3 regions of the Marinobacter sp. ST-43 genome follow, and region 2 is predicted to be linked to each of the others. Evidence: predicted binding sites of a transcription regulator. Region 2 holds the regulator's gene; each other region holds the start of a gene.
What was found. The regulator FliA, encoded in region 2, starts transcription of late flagellar genes. The targets are predictions, from matches to a motif close to CTAAAGTTTNNNNNNNNNNNGCCGNTAA.
Positions count from the first base shown of each region.

Region 1: a site for FliA is predicted at 2,032-2,059, ahead of fliD (flagellar filament capping protein FliD). Genes of this name have one in related genera too.
Region 3: a site for FliA is predicted at 2,437-2,464, ahead of flgM (flagellar biosynthesis anti-sigma factor FlgM). Genes of this name have one in related genera too.

Region 1 is NZ_JASSVO010000002.1:10,614-15,272, reverse strand. Features, by position in the region: gene QPL98_RS04300 (motility associated factor glycosyltransferase family protein) at 1-411, shown strand, start outside; gene QPL98_RS04295 (flagellin domain-containing protein) at 557-1,381, shown strand; gene QPL98_RS04290 (flagellar protein FlaG) at 1,459-1,899, shown strand; gene fliD (flagellar filament capping protein FliD) at 2,102-3,508, shown strand; gene fliS (flagellar export chaperone FliS) at 3,537-3,935, shown strand; gene QPL98_RS04275 (argininosuccinate synthase) at 4,100-4,659, shown strand, end outside.
Region 2 is NZ_JASSVO010000001.1:81,899-86,557, forward strand. Features, by position in the region: gene flhA (flagellar biosynthesis protein FlhA) at 1-26, shown strand, start outside; gene flhF (flagellar biosynthesis protein FlhF) at 82-1,395, shown strand; gene QPL98_RS00390 (MinD/ParA family protein) at 1,469-2,281, shown strand; gene QPL98_RS00395 (RNA polymerase sigma factor FliA) at 2,314-3,057, shown strand; gene cheY (chemotaxis response regulator CheY) at 3,218-3,601, shown strand; gene QPL98_RS00405 (protein phosphatase CheZ) at 3,623-4,408, shown strand; gene QPL98_RS00410 (chemotaxis protein CheA) at 4,427-4,659, shown strand, end outside.
Region 3 is NZ_JASSVO010000001.1:777,143-781,801, reverse strand. Features, by position in the region: gene QPL98_RS03725 (peptidylprolyl isomerase) at 1-555, opposite strand, end outside; gene QPL98_RS03720 (pilus assembly protein PilB) at 760-1,503, shown strand; gene QPL98_RS03715 (flagella synthesis protein FlgN) at 1,575-2,045, opposite strand; gene flgM (flagellar biosynthesis anti-sigma factor FlgM) at 2,053-2,379, opposite strand; gene flgA (flagellar basal body P-ring formation chaperone FlgA) at 2,507-3,208, opposite strand; gene QPL98_RS03700 (chemotaxis protein CheV) at 3,400-4,329, shown strand; gene QPL98_RS03695 (protein-glutamate O-methyltransferase CheR) at 4,365-4,659, shown strand, end outside.

The DNA.
Region 1 (4,659 bases), on a different contig from region 2:
AGATCCTCTGCCCAGCACTTCAGTTCGATACTCCGACATAGCCGATTGGAAGGACGGTCTGATCTGATTGTGGCTTCCAATGAGGTTCGTAGCTATCTAAATAGAGTAGGTGCGCACAGCGGCAGGGAATCCTCTGTTACCGTCCAGTTGATTGGTTGGCAGATGATGAAGGGGACGATTCAGCGTTTCCTTCAGATAGGAATGTGTCATGGGCTTGCCTGCAAGTCGGATGATGAGTTGGTTGAGTTCTCGAAAAAATGGAGGGATGTGTTTGTTCAGTTTCTGGCAAGCCTTCCAAGGCACTTTGACTCAGTTGTGTTCAGAGATTGCGCGCCGGAGGAAGATTCGATGACATCAAGCAGACTTGTGAATCCAGAGCCTGGAGTGCCCTCTGAGTGGGATTCAGACTAGAGTTACGCATCGTTACATTTTTTTTGTTCAGCTCGTTAAAGTAAAAACCAAGCAGGCCGTTAAGAGGGGTAACGGGGCCGGACAGCTAAAAAGAGTTCGCGGTCCTTCCTTGAGAGACACAGATAAAATCTACAGGAGATCAACCATGGCTCTCGGTATCAATACTAACGTTGCCTCACTTAGTGCTCAAAACCAGCTGAGCAATTCCCAGCAGCTGTCCAATCAGGCTTTGGAGCGTCTTTCTTCTGGTTTGCGGATCAATTCTGCCAAAGATGATGCGGCCGGCCTTGCGATTTCAACCCGCTTCGATACTCAGATTCGTGGCCTCACTGTCGCCCAGCGAAATGCCAATGACGGGATTTCCATGTCGCAGACTGCAGAAGGTGGTCTGAATGAAACTGTGAACAACCTCCAGCGGATTCGTGAGCTGGCTGTTCAGGCAGTCAACGGCTCTAACACAGACAGTGACAGGGCTGCCCTGCAAGCTGAAGTGGATCAGCGTGTTGCTGAGGTTGGGCGGATTGCGACAGATACTAAGTTCAACGGACTCAATGTTCTTACTGGTACAGAAGGTACTCTTTCCTTCCAGGTAGGCGCTAATGCTGGCGAGAAGATTGATATTGACTTCGACGTCACTATGACTGCCTCCGGTCTGGGTGTAAGTGGTCTTGATATCAGTTCCTCGGCTGGCGCTGCGAGTGATGCTTTGGCAACGATTGACGCCGCACTTTCAAAGGTAAACGGTTTCCGTGCTGACCTTGGTGCTGTTCAAAACCGATTTGAAAGCACTGTTAACAACCTCGGCACAAACATTGAAAGCCTCAGTGCTTCCAATAGCCGAATCCTTGACGCGGATTTCGCTGCTGAAACCGCTAAGCTCGCTAAAGCGAACGTTCTGCAGCAGGCTGGTATCTCAGTACTCGCCCAGGCGAATGCTCGACCCAACCAGGTTCTGTCTCTCCTGCAGTAAATGAGGCGTTGCGACGCTGACCGGCTTTTCTCAACAGAAAGGTCGGTTGGCGTCGTAAAAGGAAAATGAGGTGAGCTATGAATGACGTGAACCTGAACAGCCCGGATTTGAAGCTGGTTCGCTCCAGTGAGCAAGCTCCGGCTCGGGCGTCTGCGTCACCTCTGGCTGAAGGGAGGAATGTCTCCGCTCAAGCCAATACTTCTGCTCCGGGTAGGGTGGCTTCTACCGAACTGACCGAATATTCTTCTCTGGTGTTCTCTGCAACTGGTCGCATGCAGCAGACAGAAGCCAACCGGGAAGAGCTTGATCAAGCCGTTTCTAAACTTAATGATTTTGTCCAGAATGTTCAGAGAGATCTGCAGTTTGAGGTGAACAGTGACTCGGGACAAACTGTTGTTAGAGTGGTTGATCAAGAAACCCAAGAGGTCATTCGCCAAATTCCGGATGAGGTAGCTTTGAGGTTGGCAGAAAAATTGCAGCAGGATGAACCACTAACTCTGTTCGAGGTGAAAGTGTAGGCCGACTGATCGGTGGCCTTTCCTTGGGCGACGTTTGTTAGGTGCCGCCGTGTCTGAGAAAGGCTCGGCGGCACTTACAAATATGCAATGAGTCAGGATTACATTTCTTTGCATTTTGGTATTTGGTAAGAGGCAAAGAATTGCCGGAATTTGCCGATATACTTGTTAAGTGGAATAGAGAGCCTTTCAGGAGGCGATTCGTATGGCATCAATTACATCGTTAGGCGCCGGGTCCGGTATTTTTAGCGCGGATTTGGTCGATCAGTTGGTCAATGCGGAGCGCCAACCAACAGAGGTTCGTCTAGACAGAAAGCAGCAGGAAACGCAGGCCAAGATTTCGGCCTTTGGTGCATTGCGGAACGCCCTGGAGTCTCTAAGGTCTCCGATCGAGAAGCTAAGCTCGACGGATGGAATGAAAGCATTGACTGCCTCTTCGTCGAACGACGCGGTTGCTGATGTCACCGTCGATGCCTCGGTTGCGAGTCGGGGCTCTTACAATATCGAAGTTACGCAGCTTGCCCGGGCGCAATCCCTTGCTTCCTCTGAATTTGCTGACCGCGACACGACCACGGTTGGAACTGGAACTCTCAGAATTAGTGTGGGCGGGTCAACTACTGAGGTGGTCGTTGATGGAAGCAATAACACGCTTCAGGGGCTCGCCGATTCCATAAATGAGGCAAATGCCGGTGTATCCGCTGGAGTGGTCGACACGGGGTCTGGCTTTCGCCTTGTTCTTTCCTCGAACGAAAGCGGTGTGGACAACGCTATTCAAGTATCAGTAACAGATGACGACGGAAACAACTCCGATGCTGCTGGACTATCCCAGTTTTCGTTTGGCGGCGGAGCCTCCAATCTTGAGGAGACCGTGCAGGCCAAGGATGCTCTGCTTGAAGTAAATGGGATTGCGATCAGTCGCCCGACAAACCGGGTCGAGGGCGTTGTTGATGGGGTTGTTTTTGACGTCAAGACAGTCGGAACGACATCGGTTAACGTGGCTCGCGATTCTGATGCGGTTGCAGGTCGAGTTCAGGACTTTGTGGACAAGTTCAATGCACTTAGGGGTATTATTCAGCAGGCGTCTGGCTACAATGCCGACGCTGGGGTTGGGGGAGTCCTGTCCGGCGATTCCAGTGTTAGGTCGATACAAAACGATCTGAGGTCTTCTTTAACGGCTATCCCTTCTGGTCTCGAAAACTCTCCCGTGCGTACTTTGGCTGACATCGGGATAAAAACGGATCCCAGCACTGGGAGGCTTGAGTTCGATCAGGCGGTCTTCAAGGAGAAGCTGGAGGCTAACCCAGAGTCGGTTACAGCTCTTTTCGCAGAGCAGGATGGCGCTGACGGTATCGCTGCGAAAATCGAAGATACGATAGCAGGTTTTCTTTCAAGCGATGGGTTGCTGTCTACCCGTACTGAGGGACTGAACCGGACCCTCGAGGATATTCAGGATCAAAGAGATCGTCTGGATCTGCGTATCGAGGCGTATCAGGAGAGGCTGGTACGGCAATTTTCGGCAGCAGATTCCCTGATCGCTCAGCTTAACAGCACGGGTGATTATGTGAGCCAACAATTAGCGTCAATTGCTCCTCAGAGCACTGGCCAGGCCTAAAGCAAAGCTGAATTTTAAGAGGTTTCCTATGAACGGCCTTCAGCAATACCAGCGAATCAATGCCCAAACCAGTATTACTGATGCGGACCCGCACAAGTTGATTCAACTTCTGTACAGCGGTGCACTTGAACGTATCAACATGGCCAAGGCCAAAATACAGGCGAGGGATTACGATGCTAAAGGCAGGTTGATCTTAAAGGCGATTGACATTGTCGCAGGGCTGCGTGGGTTTCTCGACAAGGAGCGGGGTGGGGATCTCGCAGAGCGACTTGATGCGCTTTACGAGTACATGGAGAAGGCGCTCTGGCAGGCAAACGCTCATAATGACATTGAAAAATTGGATGAGGTTTCAGGGCTGCTCCGTTCCATCAAGGAAGGCTGGGACGGCATTCGCGAAGAGGCGATGAGCCAACAGCAAGCTATTTGAATCAAAGAATTTGCTGTATCTATTAGGAGTCGAGTGGGGGCACCGACTCCGATGTTTCCTCTTGAGCTGCTAATACCCCGGCCCAATAGCCATTCCCCCCGCTGTCCCGTACAATAGCGCCCTTATTTTCAACACATCCATTCTGTTCAGTCTGGAGCAAGGGCATGTCTGATATTAAAAAGGTGGTGCTGGCCTATTCCGGTGGCCTGGATACTTCCGTCATCGTTCGGTGGTTGCAGGATACCTATAACTGTGAGGTGGTAACCTTTACCGCCGATATTGGTCAGGGCGAGGAAGTGGAACCGGCGCGTGCGAAAGCCGAAGCGCTGGGCGTTAAGGAAATCTACATTGAGGACCTGCGCGAGGAGTTTGTGCGCGATTACGTGTTCCCGATGTTCCGCGCCAATACCATCTACGAAGGCGAGTACCTGCTGGGTACCTCGATCGCCCGCCCGCTGATTGCCAAGCGCCTGATCGACATTGCCAACGAGACTGGTGCAGACGCCATCTCTCACGGTGCTACCGGTAAAGGTAACGACCAGGTTCGGTTCGAGCTTGGCGCCTATGCCCTGAAGCCCGGCGTGAAGGTGATCGCTCCCTGGCGTGAGTGGGATCTGAACTCCCGCGAGAAGCTGCTCAAGTACTGTGAAGAGCGCAACATTCCGGTGGAAATGAAGAAGGGCAAGAGCCCGTACTCCATGGACGCCAACCTGCTGCACATCTC
Region 2 (4,659 bases):
CGATAGTCGCCTCTGTAGGTCAATAAACCGACGGAGCATCGCGGGAAGCCAGAGCGCTTGCCGGTGGGAGGATGAAGCAGCATGAAAGTAAAACGGTTTTTTGCGCAGTCCATGGCTGAGGCCCTGAAGCAGGTAAGCCACGAAATGGGGCCGGATGCCGTTATTCTGTCTAACCGCCGGGTTGATGGTGGTGTTGAGATCGTGACGGCACTCGACTACGACGAAAACATGGCGCGCCAGCGTCTGGGTGAAAGAGCGGTTGAAGCCACCAACGGCTCCCGGCTGGCAGAGATGCAGGCCGAGCAGCATCGTCGGCTGGAAGATGAGCTGAACCGGTCCCGCAGTCGCATTCGTGAGGTTCGGGAAAAGCGCGCAGGAAGTGGCGCCTCAGGTGGCGCGGCGTCGTCCTTGTCTTTCGAGGCGGCCGATTTTCCGGCGTCACGTCCCAGTGATGTAACAGTGGCAAAGCCGTTTGCGGGTAGCGAATCCGGCGCCGGTGGCTATGCCGATGAACTGGCCAGTATGCGTGCCGAAATCAGCTCTCTGCGTGATCTGGTCAGTGGTAAGGCTGCAACTGCCACGCCGACCGGCAACAGCGCAGTTCAGCAACGATTGGCCGAGCGCCTGCAGGAGTTCGGTTTGGGCGCGGAGCTGGCCGGCTCTCTGTCCCGTCGGCACCGGGCCGGGCGTCTGGAGGACGGCTGGAAGCAGTCACTGAAAATGCTGGCGACCGGCGTTCGTACCGGTCGCGAAGACTGGCTTGATGCCGGCGGTATCTATGCCCTGGTCGGGCCAACCGGGTCTGGCAAAACCACCACCATTGGCAAGCTGGCGGCCCGCTACGTCCTTGAGCATGGTCCGGATTCGTTGGCACTGGTGACCACCGACCGCTATCGTGTGGCCGCTCATGAACAGCTCTTCGTGTTCGGCCGCATCCTGAATGTGCCCGTGCGTGTGGTGGATGAGAGCCATTCCCTGGATGACATTCTTGATGAGTTATCGGATCGACACCTGGTGCTGATTGACACTGCCGGCCTGACCAGTGCCGACCGCGGTTACCAGGAACAACTGGCGGAGTTGGCTCGCAGCGATCACAATATCCGTACACATCTGGTGGTCTCCGCCACCAGTCAGCCACGTATCATGAAATCCGTGTGGCATTGCTATAAGATGGCAAGCCTTGCAGGCTGCATCATGACCAAGATTGATGAGGCCCTGACCCTGGGCGAAGCGCTCGGGTTCGTTATGGAGACCAGCTTACCGGTGGCCTGGTACACCGATGGCCAGAAGATACCGGAAGATCTCCAGAGGGCGGAGGCCATTCCGTTAGTGCGCCTGGGCGTAGAACGGCTTAAGGCCGTGCAGAGCGCACAGACAGTCGCCGAAGGTGCCTGAGCCTCGTTGGCGACCAGAATAAAACACCGGCACGCGTGCCCGTACAAGAACGTAGTAAGAGACTGATAACAGTATGAGCAGACCACATCCGGTTCAGGTGATTGCGGTTTCCGGCGGCAAGGGCGGTGTCGGCAAGAGCAATGTTTCGGTCAATCTCGGTATCGCCCTGGCCCAGAAGGGGCGCCGGGTTGTCTTGCTGGACGCGGATCTCGGGCTCGCCAACATCGATGTGTTGCTCGGCATTACTGCTAATCGAAATCTGCAAGACGTACTCAGCGGCGATTGTGATCTGAAAGACGTGCTGGTGAATGGTCCTGGTGGTATCAAGATTGTACCGGCTTCCTCCGGCACCCAGCGTATGACCCAGCTCAGCGCCATGGAACATGCCGGCCTGATCAACGCTTTCAGTGAGCTGGGCGATCAGATTGACGTTCTGATTGTGGATACCGCCGCAGGTATTTCTGAATCGGTAGTCAGCTTCCTCAGGGCCTCGCAGGAACTTCTGCTGGTGGTCTGCGACGAACCTACCTCCATTACCGATGCCTACGCGCTGATCAAGCTGATGAACCGGGATTATGGCACGAACCGCTTCCGTATCCTGGCAAACCAGGTCCGCAATGAGCAGGAAGGCCGCCATCTGTTTGAAAAACTGACCCGGGTCACCGAGCGTTTTCTGGATGTGGCACTACAATATGTAGGTATCGTGCCTTACGACGAGGCCGTCAAGAAAGCCGTCCAAAGACAGAAAGCGGTATTGGATGCCTATCCGAGGGCGAAAGCCTCGCTGGCTATCCGGGCTCTGGCCGAAAAAGTGGATAGCTGGCCTTTGCCGTCCTCTCCCAGGGGGCATCTCGAATTCTTCGTGGAGCGGCTCGTCGAAGTCTGATCTGAATCCAGTCCTACAAGAAAACCGGATACATGACATTGGCGAAACATCTGGGAATTTACCACCAGGCCGGCGCCAGGAGCCCTTCAGCCCTGATTGAAGAGCATGCGCCGCTGGTCAAGAAAATCGCCCTTCATCTCATGGCCCGGCTGCCGCCATCAGTGCAGCTGGAAGACCTTATGCAGGCAGGTATGATTGGCCTGCTGGAGGCCGCGCAGCGCTATTCTTCCGGCAAAGGTGCCACCTTTGAAACCTACGCAGGGATTCGCATCCGCGGTGCCATGGTGGATGAGATCCGCAAGGGCGACTGGGTGCCCCGCTCAGTGCATCGCAACGCCCGGCGAATCGCCAGTGCTATCAAACAAGTGGAAGATCGTACCGGGTGCGAGGCCCAGGATGCCGAAGTAGCTGAAGAGCTCGGTATTGGTCTGGACGAGTATCATGCCTCACTGGCCGACGCGAACAGCGGTAGACTTTTTAGTCTTGATGAGCTCAATGAATCCGGCGAGCTGCCGATAGAAGAAGCAGAGACCAGTGGTAATCCACTGGACGGTATTGCTTCCGGCGCTTTCCAGCGCAGTCTGGCAGACGCCATTGAGCAGTTGCCTGAGCGTGAAAAGCTGGTATTGAGCCTGTATTACCAGGAAGAGCTCAACCTCAAGGAAATTGGGGCGGTGCTCGGGGTCAGTGAGAGCCGGGTAAGCCAGATTCACAGCCAGGCGGCGTTGCGACTTCGCAGCCGGCTGGCCGAATGGCGGGACGGTGACAACGACTGATCGGCCAGGTGCTGTGTTTCTCTTTCAGCAAGCTGTGTAGCTTTTGGTAAACGATGCTTTACAACGTGCGCAAACACCACACAATAAGCGCTTAAGGTAGCAGCCTGCTAGACTTCCAAAAGGCTGAATGAATTCCGGGTGTTACTGACTGGAGGTCCCATTGGACAAGAACATGAAAATTCTCATTGTGGATGACTTCTCCACAATGCGACGCATCATCAAAAACCTGCTGCGAGATCTCGGCTTCACCAATACGGATGAAGCAGACGATGGCAACACCGCGTTGCCCATGCTCCGAAGCGGCAAGTATGACTTCCTGGTGACTGACTGGAACATGCCCGGCATGTCGGGCTTTGACCTTCTGAAGGCTGTCCGTGCTGATGAAAACCTGAAGAACCTGCCGGTTCTGATGGTAACGGCAGAGGCCAAGCGGGACCAGATCGTGGCTGCGGCTCAGGCCGGGGTGAACGGATATGTGGTCAAGCCTTTCACGGCAGCCGTGCTGAAGGAAAAGATCGAGAAAATCTTCGAACGAATCCAGTAACCAGAGGTCGGATGGCTCGCCATGAGTGATACCAAACAGAACCATCAGGGCCTTGATCCGGAGGTGGCGGAGAAGCTTCAAAAGCAGGCCTCCGACCTGGCCGAGAATGTAAACGCCGGGAATTATGCCAAGGCGATGACCCTGATCAATGAACTGAGCGAGGTTCGCGATCAGAGTCTGTATCGGGAAGTGGGGCGACTGACCCGCAGCCTCCATGAGGCAATCCGGAACTTCCAGATAGACCCGCGTAATGCCGAGCAGAAAGAAGTGCTGTCGAAGATGAGCGACGCTTCTGACCGTCTGGCCTATGTGGTTCAGATGACCAGCCAGGCGGCGAACCGCACCATGGATCTGGTTGAGGAAAGCATGCCGGTGGCTCACGCCATGCGGGATGAAGCGGTTTCCCTGCGGGATGAGTGGCAGCGTCTGCGCCGTCGTGAAATGGAGCCTGCGGAGTTTCGCGAGCTTTATGGTCGCATCGACAAGTTCTTCGCGGGCCTGACGACAGACTCCGACAGTCTGTACCAGAATCTGTCGGAAATCCTGCTGGCTCAGGATTTTCAGGATCTTACTGGCCAGGTTATCCAGAAGGTCACCGCGTTGGTGAAAGAAGTGGAAGACAATCTTCTTGGCTTGGTAGTGATGGCCAGCCACGTGGATCAGCTGACCGGCACGGTGCATCAGATTGAAGAAAAAGAAGAATCGGCCGAAAAAGGGGTAGGACCACAGATTAAAGCTGATGAGCGGGAAGATGTAGTTTCGGGGCAGGACGACGTGGACGATCTGCTGTCCAGTCTCGGATTCTGATAATAAAGAGGGTGACGCATGGCGTTAGATGCTGATGAAGAGATCCTGCAGGACTTCCTGGTAGAAGCCGGCGAGATACTCGAAAAGTTGTCGGAGCAGCTGGTGGATCTGGAGCAGCATCCCGATGACAGCGATCTGCTGAACGCCATTTTCCGTGGCTTCCATACCGTGAAAGGGGGCGCTGGCTTCCTTCAACTGGAGGCACTGGTTAATTGCTGCCACTCTGCGGAGAACGTGTTTGATATTCTCCG
Region 3 (4,659 bases), 700 kb from region 2:
AACATCGGCCATTCCGCGCTGGTAGCCGGTCTGGACTCCTGCGATACGATCAATCACACCCATGCCCTCGGTCACCTTTCCGAAAACCGCATAGCCCGGGCCCCGAACTCCGGCGTTCAGGAAATCATTGTTGGCCACATTGATGAAAAACTGGCTGGTGGCAGAATCCGGTGCATTGGTTCGGGCCATGGCGATGGTGCCTCGGAGATTGGGCAGAGTGCGGGTAGCTTCGTTCACGATGGGAGCTCGGGTCTGTTTACGCCCCAGGTTCTCATCGAATCCGCCGGCCTGAACCATGAAGCCGGGAATCACTCGGTGAAAGATGGTGCCATCGTAAAAACCGCTGTTTACGTAAGCCAGAAAGTTTTCCACGGTTTTGGGCGCAACATCGGGCCGAAGCTGAAGCACGAAAGAGCCCTCTGTCGTGACAAAACGGACCTCAGGAAGTGCCGGTTCCTCGTTTTGCGCCACGGCTGGTGAGGTGGTCAGCAGAGTGGCAACGAAGGCAAACAGGACAGACATCACAATCGGGACGAGTTTTACGGGATTTGTCATTTCAAGGCAGCTCTCTGTTACAGGTGGTGACCAGAATACTGAGATAATCCGGTTATTACGTAGTTTGTGCAGATCTTAACAGATCATTACGCCATTAAGGGTAAATCAGAACAGCACGCTCAGAGGTTGTGGGCTACGCTTCACTTGACTGTTGAATACCGGGCCGGGTTGTACGGTGATCACTGATACTGCAGGAGGAATCTGGTGAGAATCCGTCAGGGTTTTGAAGAGAAATCCCGGCTTGGCCGGCTTTTGATCAATCGTGGCTACCTGTCTGAGGGTCAGCTGGAAGAGGGGCTTCGGGCTCAACGGGAGACCGGGCAGCGCCTCGGTGAGGTGTTAATTGCTGCCGGCTGGATCTCAGAGAGGGAACTCCACCGCGTACTCAAGCATCAGTCGCGTTACCGCAATGCAGCAGCGCTTGTCACCATGGTCACCTTGCCATTTCAGCCCTTGGTGTCACTGGCGTCTAGCAACACCAATGCAGCGCAGATAGGCGCCGGAGCGGGCGAACTCTACGAGCGGAGCGGACTCACACCCCTCTCGGAAGAGGAAATGTCAGGGGTGTCTGCACAAAGCGGTATTGGCCTGATGGAGCGCCTGGAGGCCGTGTCTTCCATGCCCGCCAGCGCCCGGGACGATCTCTCAGGAGAATCTCCCGATGTCGATGTGGTGGAAGGGATCAGACTGGCGGCAAATGTATTCGTGCCGGTGCTCAGCTTTCTGGATTCCGAGCTTACAATTACGGGTGTGCATTACCGGGACTCAGAGCCTCGCTACTCGCTACAGGAAGACGGAGGCCTGAGGCTGGCATTTCCCGAGCGTATCGAGGAAATCCGGATGGATAATATTCGCGTGATGGGCGGCCAGACTCCACCCATGGGCAATGTCAGCATTCGCGATATCCGCTTTCACCCGGATTCCCAGATGACCATCTATACGCGTTGAAGACCTTGCCCTGAAACGAAAAATGCCCGGAAGATCTCCGGGCATTTCGTTGTCTGTGAGCGATGGGTGTATCAGGCGCTGGCCAGAATATTGGTGCTTGAGACGTTGGTCTGCTGGCCTTTGGCACCATAGAGCTTCTGCTGGGCGGAAGCACCTCGGAAGATGTCGGTAAGGCGTGACAGGCGCTTTTGCAGGTGGCCAAGAATTCGGCCGTTGTTCTGATTCACGGCCTGGCATTCGCGCAAACGGGTGTCGGCTTCTTTCCAGAGTTGGTACAGCTCATCCATACCAGCGGCGCGAATGAAGCGTGATGGCTCTCCGGCATTGGGCTTGTAGCCCATATTCACCAGCAGGTGAATCTTCTTTTTGGCGCGGTCGCGTATGCCTTCAAGAATCTGTTTTTTCCGGCTGGTCATTTCCTGGAGGGGTTGGATATCCGCAGAGGAGAGCACGGATTTTTCCTGGTGGAGTACTTCCGCCAGCAACTCAAGCTGGCGGATATCTTCCTGAAGAATCGCTTTCAACTGTTCATGTGCAGTCATGCTTTACTCACCCGAAAATGCTTTTATCCATCTCAAGCATTTTCTGGGCCAGTTTCTGGGCATCTACCTTGTAGGTGCCGTTCTCAAGAGCAGAACGAATCTGTTCGATGCGGTCATCGTCCATTTCGGGGTAGTCCCCCAGCTTCTGCTCAAGTTGCTTCAGGTTTTTCGCCTGATTGCTCAGATTCACGTTTTCGCCACGGGCAGCGGGGCTCTGGGCCTTGGCTTGCTCGCCTGTGGGCGCCTGTGACGTTTGATTGCCTGAGGCTTTGTCGGCCGTCGTGCGCGTGGTGTTGACCTGGCCGGGGCCAATTCCATTTAAGTCAACTGACATATCAATACCTGCTTGCCTGGGGCCACACGAAAGTGGCGTATTCGGGTTTATATCTGCTTAACGGCAAATCCGCGCCATACTTTAGTTACAAAACGGAAAACATTTGCCGCTCTTGCTGTTTGCCGCCTTACATCGGAATTTCGACCCGCCCGGGTCCAACGGCACGAGCTTTGACTGTCCGGGACGAGCGGAGATTTTCCACCAGTACCTGTTCTCCAACGCCCGCGCTCGCCAGTGCCTTACCGCGAGATGATACCGAAAATGAGCCTGAGCGCGCGGTGATAATAACATGGTCACCCCGCTCAATCGCGTTGGGAGCTTCAAGGAGATCCGGGGTCATTACCGTGCCGGCGTTCACCGGGCGGCGCATCATCATGCCTGAAACGGACTCTTTGCGGGTGAGTACGCCGCGACGACTGGCATTGATCTGCACCGAATTTACGGTGACCAGATCCGGCGTCAGGCGCTCTCCGCGCGCCAGGGGACGGGCTGCTATCAGGGCGGGGCCATGAACCTCGACGCTGGTGGTAACGTACATTCTCCAGGGTCGCTCACCACTGCAGGAAACCAGGACCGACGGGCTGGTGGTCTGTAGCGGATCGCCCGCAAACTCGGCGTTCAGCCCCTGGTTGCAGGCAGCAAGGGCGATGCGGCTGTCGATAGCGCCAACTTCGTAGCGGCTCGTGTAGCCATCGGCAGCAAGGGTTCTGGACCACTCTGCCAGGAACGTCTGGGCAGCGTCACGGATGGCTTCAGCACTGGTTCTCTCTGAAGACAGAGTGATTGGGCTCAGTGATAGACACAATGCAGCCAAAAAGATGATTCGCATACGCACCGGTTTGTCCTATGCTGTCTGTATCTGTGGATTTTGTCGAAACACGTTAAGGATTCGGGTTGTCGGGCCGTTAACCCTTAACAGGTTTGCAGGCGTCAAAGATTTGTCTTGGACAGGCCTGAAAACACCTTGCAAAGGTCAAAGCAATATTGATGCCGGTATAGGCACGCCAGGAGTAAAGCATCATGGCAGGGGTATTAGACAGCGTTAACCAGCGCACCCAGCTAGTCGGTCAGAACCGGCTTGAGCTATTGCTGTTCCGTTTGCGGGGGCGGCAGTTGTACGGCATCAACGTATTCAAGATTAAGGAAGTTCTTCAGTGCCCGAAACTGTCGTCGATTCCCAATAGCCGGAGCGTCGTCAGAGGCGTCTCCCACATTCGTGGTGAGACCATTCCCATTATTGATTTGAGTATGTCGATCGGTCTGCCGGGTATTCCGCAAGAGCAGTTGTCTACCAGTTTCGTGATCATCACCGAGTACAACCGTAAAACCCAGGGCTTTCTGGTAACGGGCGTAGACCGGATTATGAATATGAACTGGGAAGATATCTTGCCTCCGCCGAAGGGCGCAGGGAAGGATGTCTACCTGACAGCGGTGACGAAGATTGATGATAAGCTGGTAGAAATCATAGATGTAGAAAAGATTCTTGCAGAAGTTTCTCCGCTCAGGGAAGATGTTACGGAGGAGTTGGTTGCCAGGAGTGCCGAACGTGTGCCGGGCCACTTGCCTGTGCTGGTGGTGGATGACTCTTCGGTGGCTCGTCGGCAGATCGAGCGTTGCCTGACCGCTATAGGAATGGAAGTGGTTACCAAAAACGATGGCAAGCAAGCACTGCACTATCTCAAAGAGATAACTCAGGATGGATCGCGCGCAAATGATCACCTGTCTCTGATTATCTCTGACGTTGAGATGCCGGAAATGGACGGCTACACCCTGGTTACCAGAATCAAAGAAGATGCGGCTCTGAAAGAAATGTATGTAATGCTGCACACCTCGCTGAGCGGTGTCTTCAACCGGGCGATGGTGCAGAAGGTGGGCGCAGACGATTTCATGGCGAAATTCAGCCCGGATGAGCTGGCCGAGCGAGTAATGGAAATTATTGATCAGCACTGATGCTCGGCTGATGGTTTCACCCACGAAGAGATCCAATGAAAGCGGACATAACGCCCCAGGAATACGAAGCCTTTAAAAAGTTCCTGCAGGATGCGTGCGGCATCCTGCTGGGTGATAACAAACAGTATCTTGTAAAGAGCAGGCTTCGGCGCATTCTCGAAGAAAACAGCCTGAATTCCCTTGGAGAGCTTCTGGAACGATTAAAGAGGCCTGGAAGGGCAGGCTTGCGCGAGGTGGTCATCGACGCGATGACGACCAACGAGACACTTTGGTTCAGGGACAACCATCCGTTCCGGATTCTGCAGGAAAAGCTCTTGCCAGAGTTTGCCG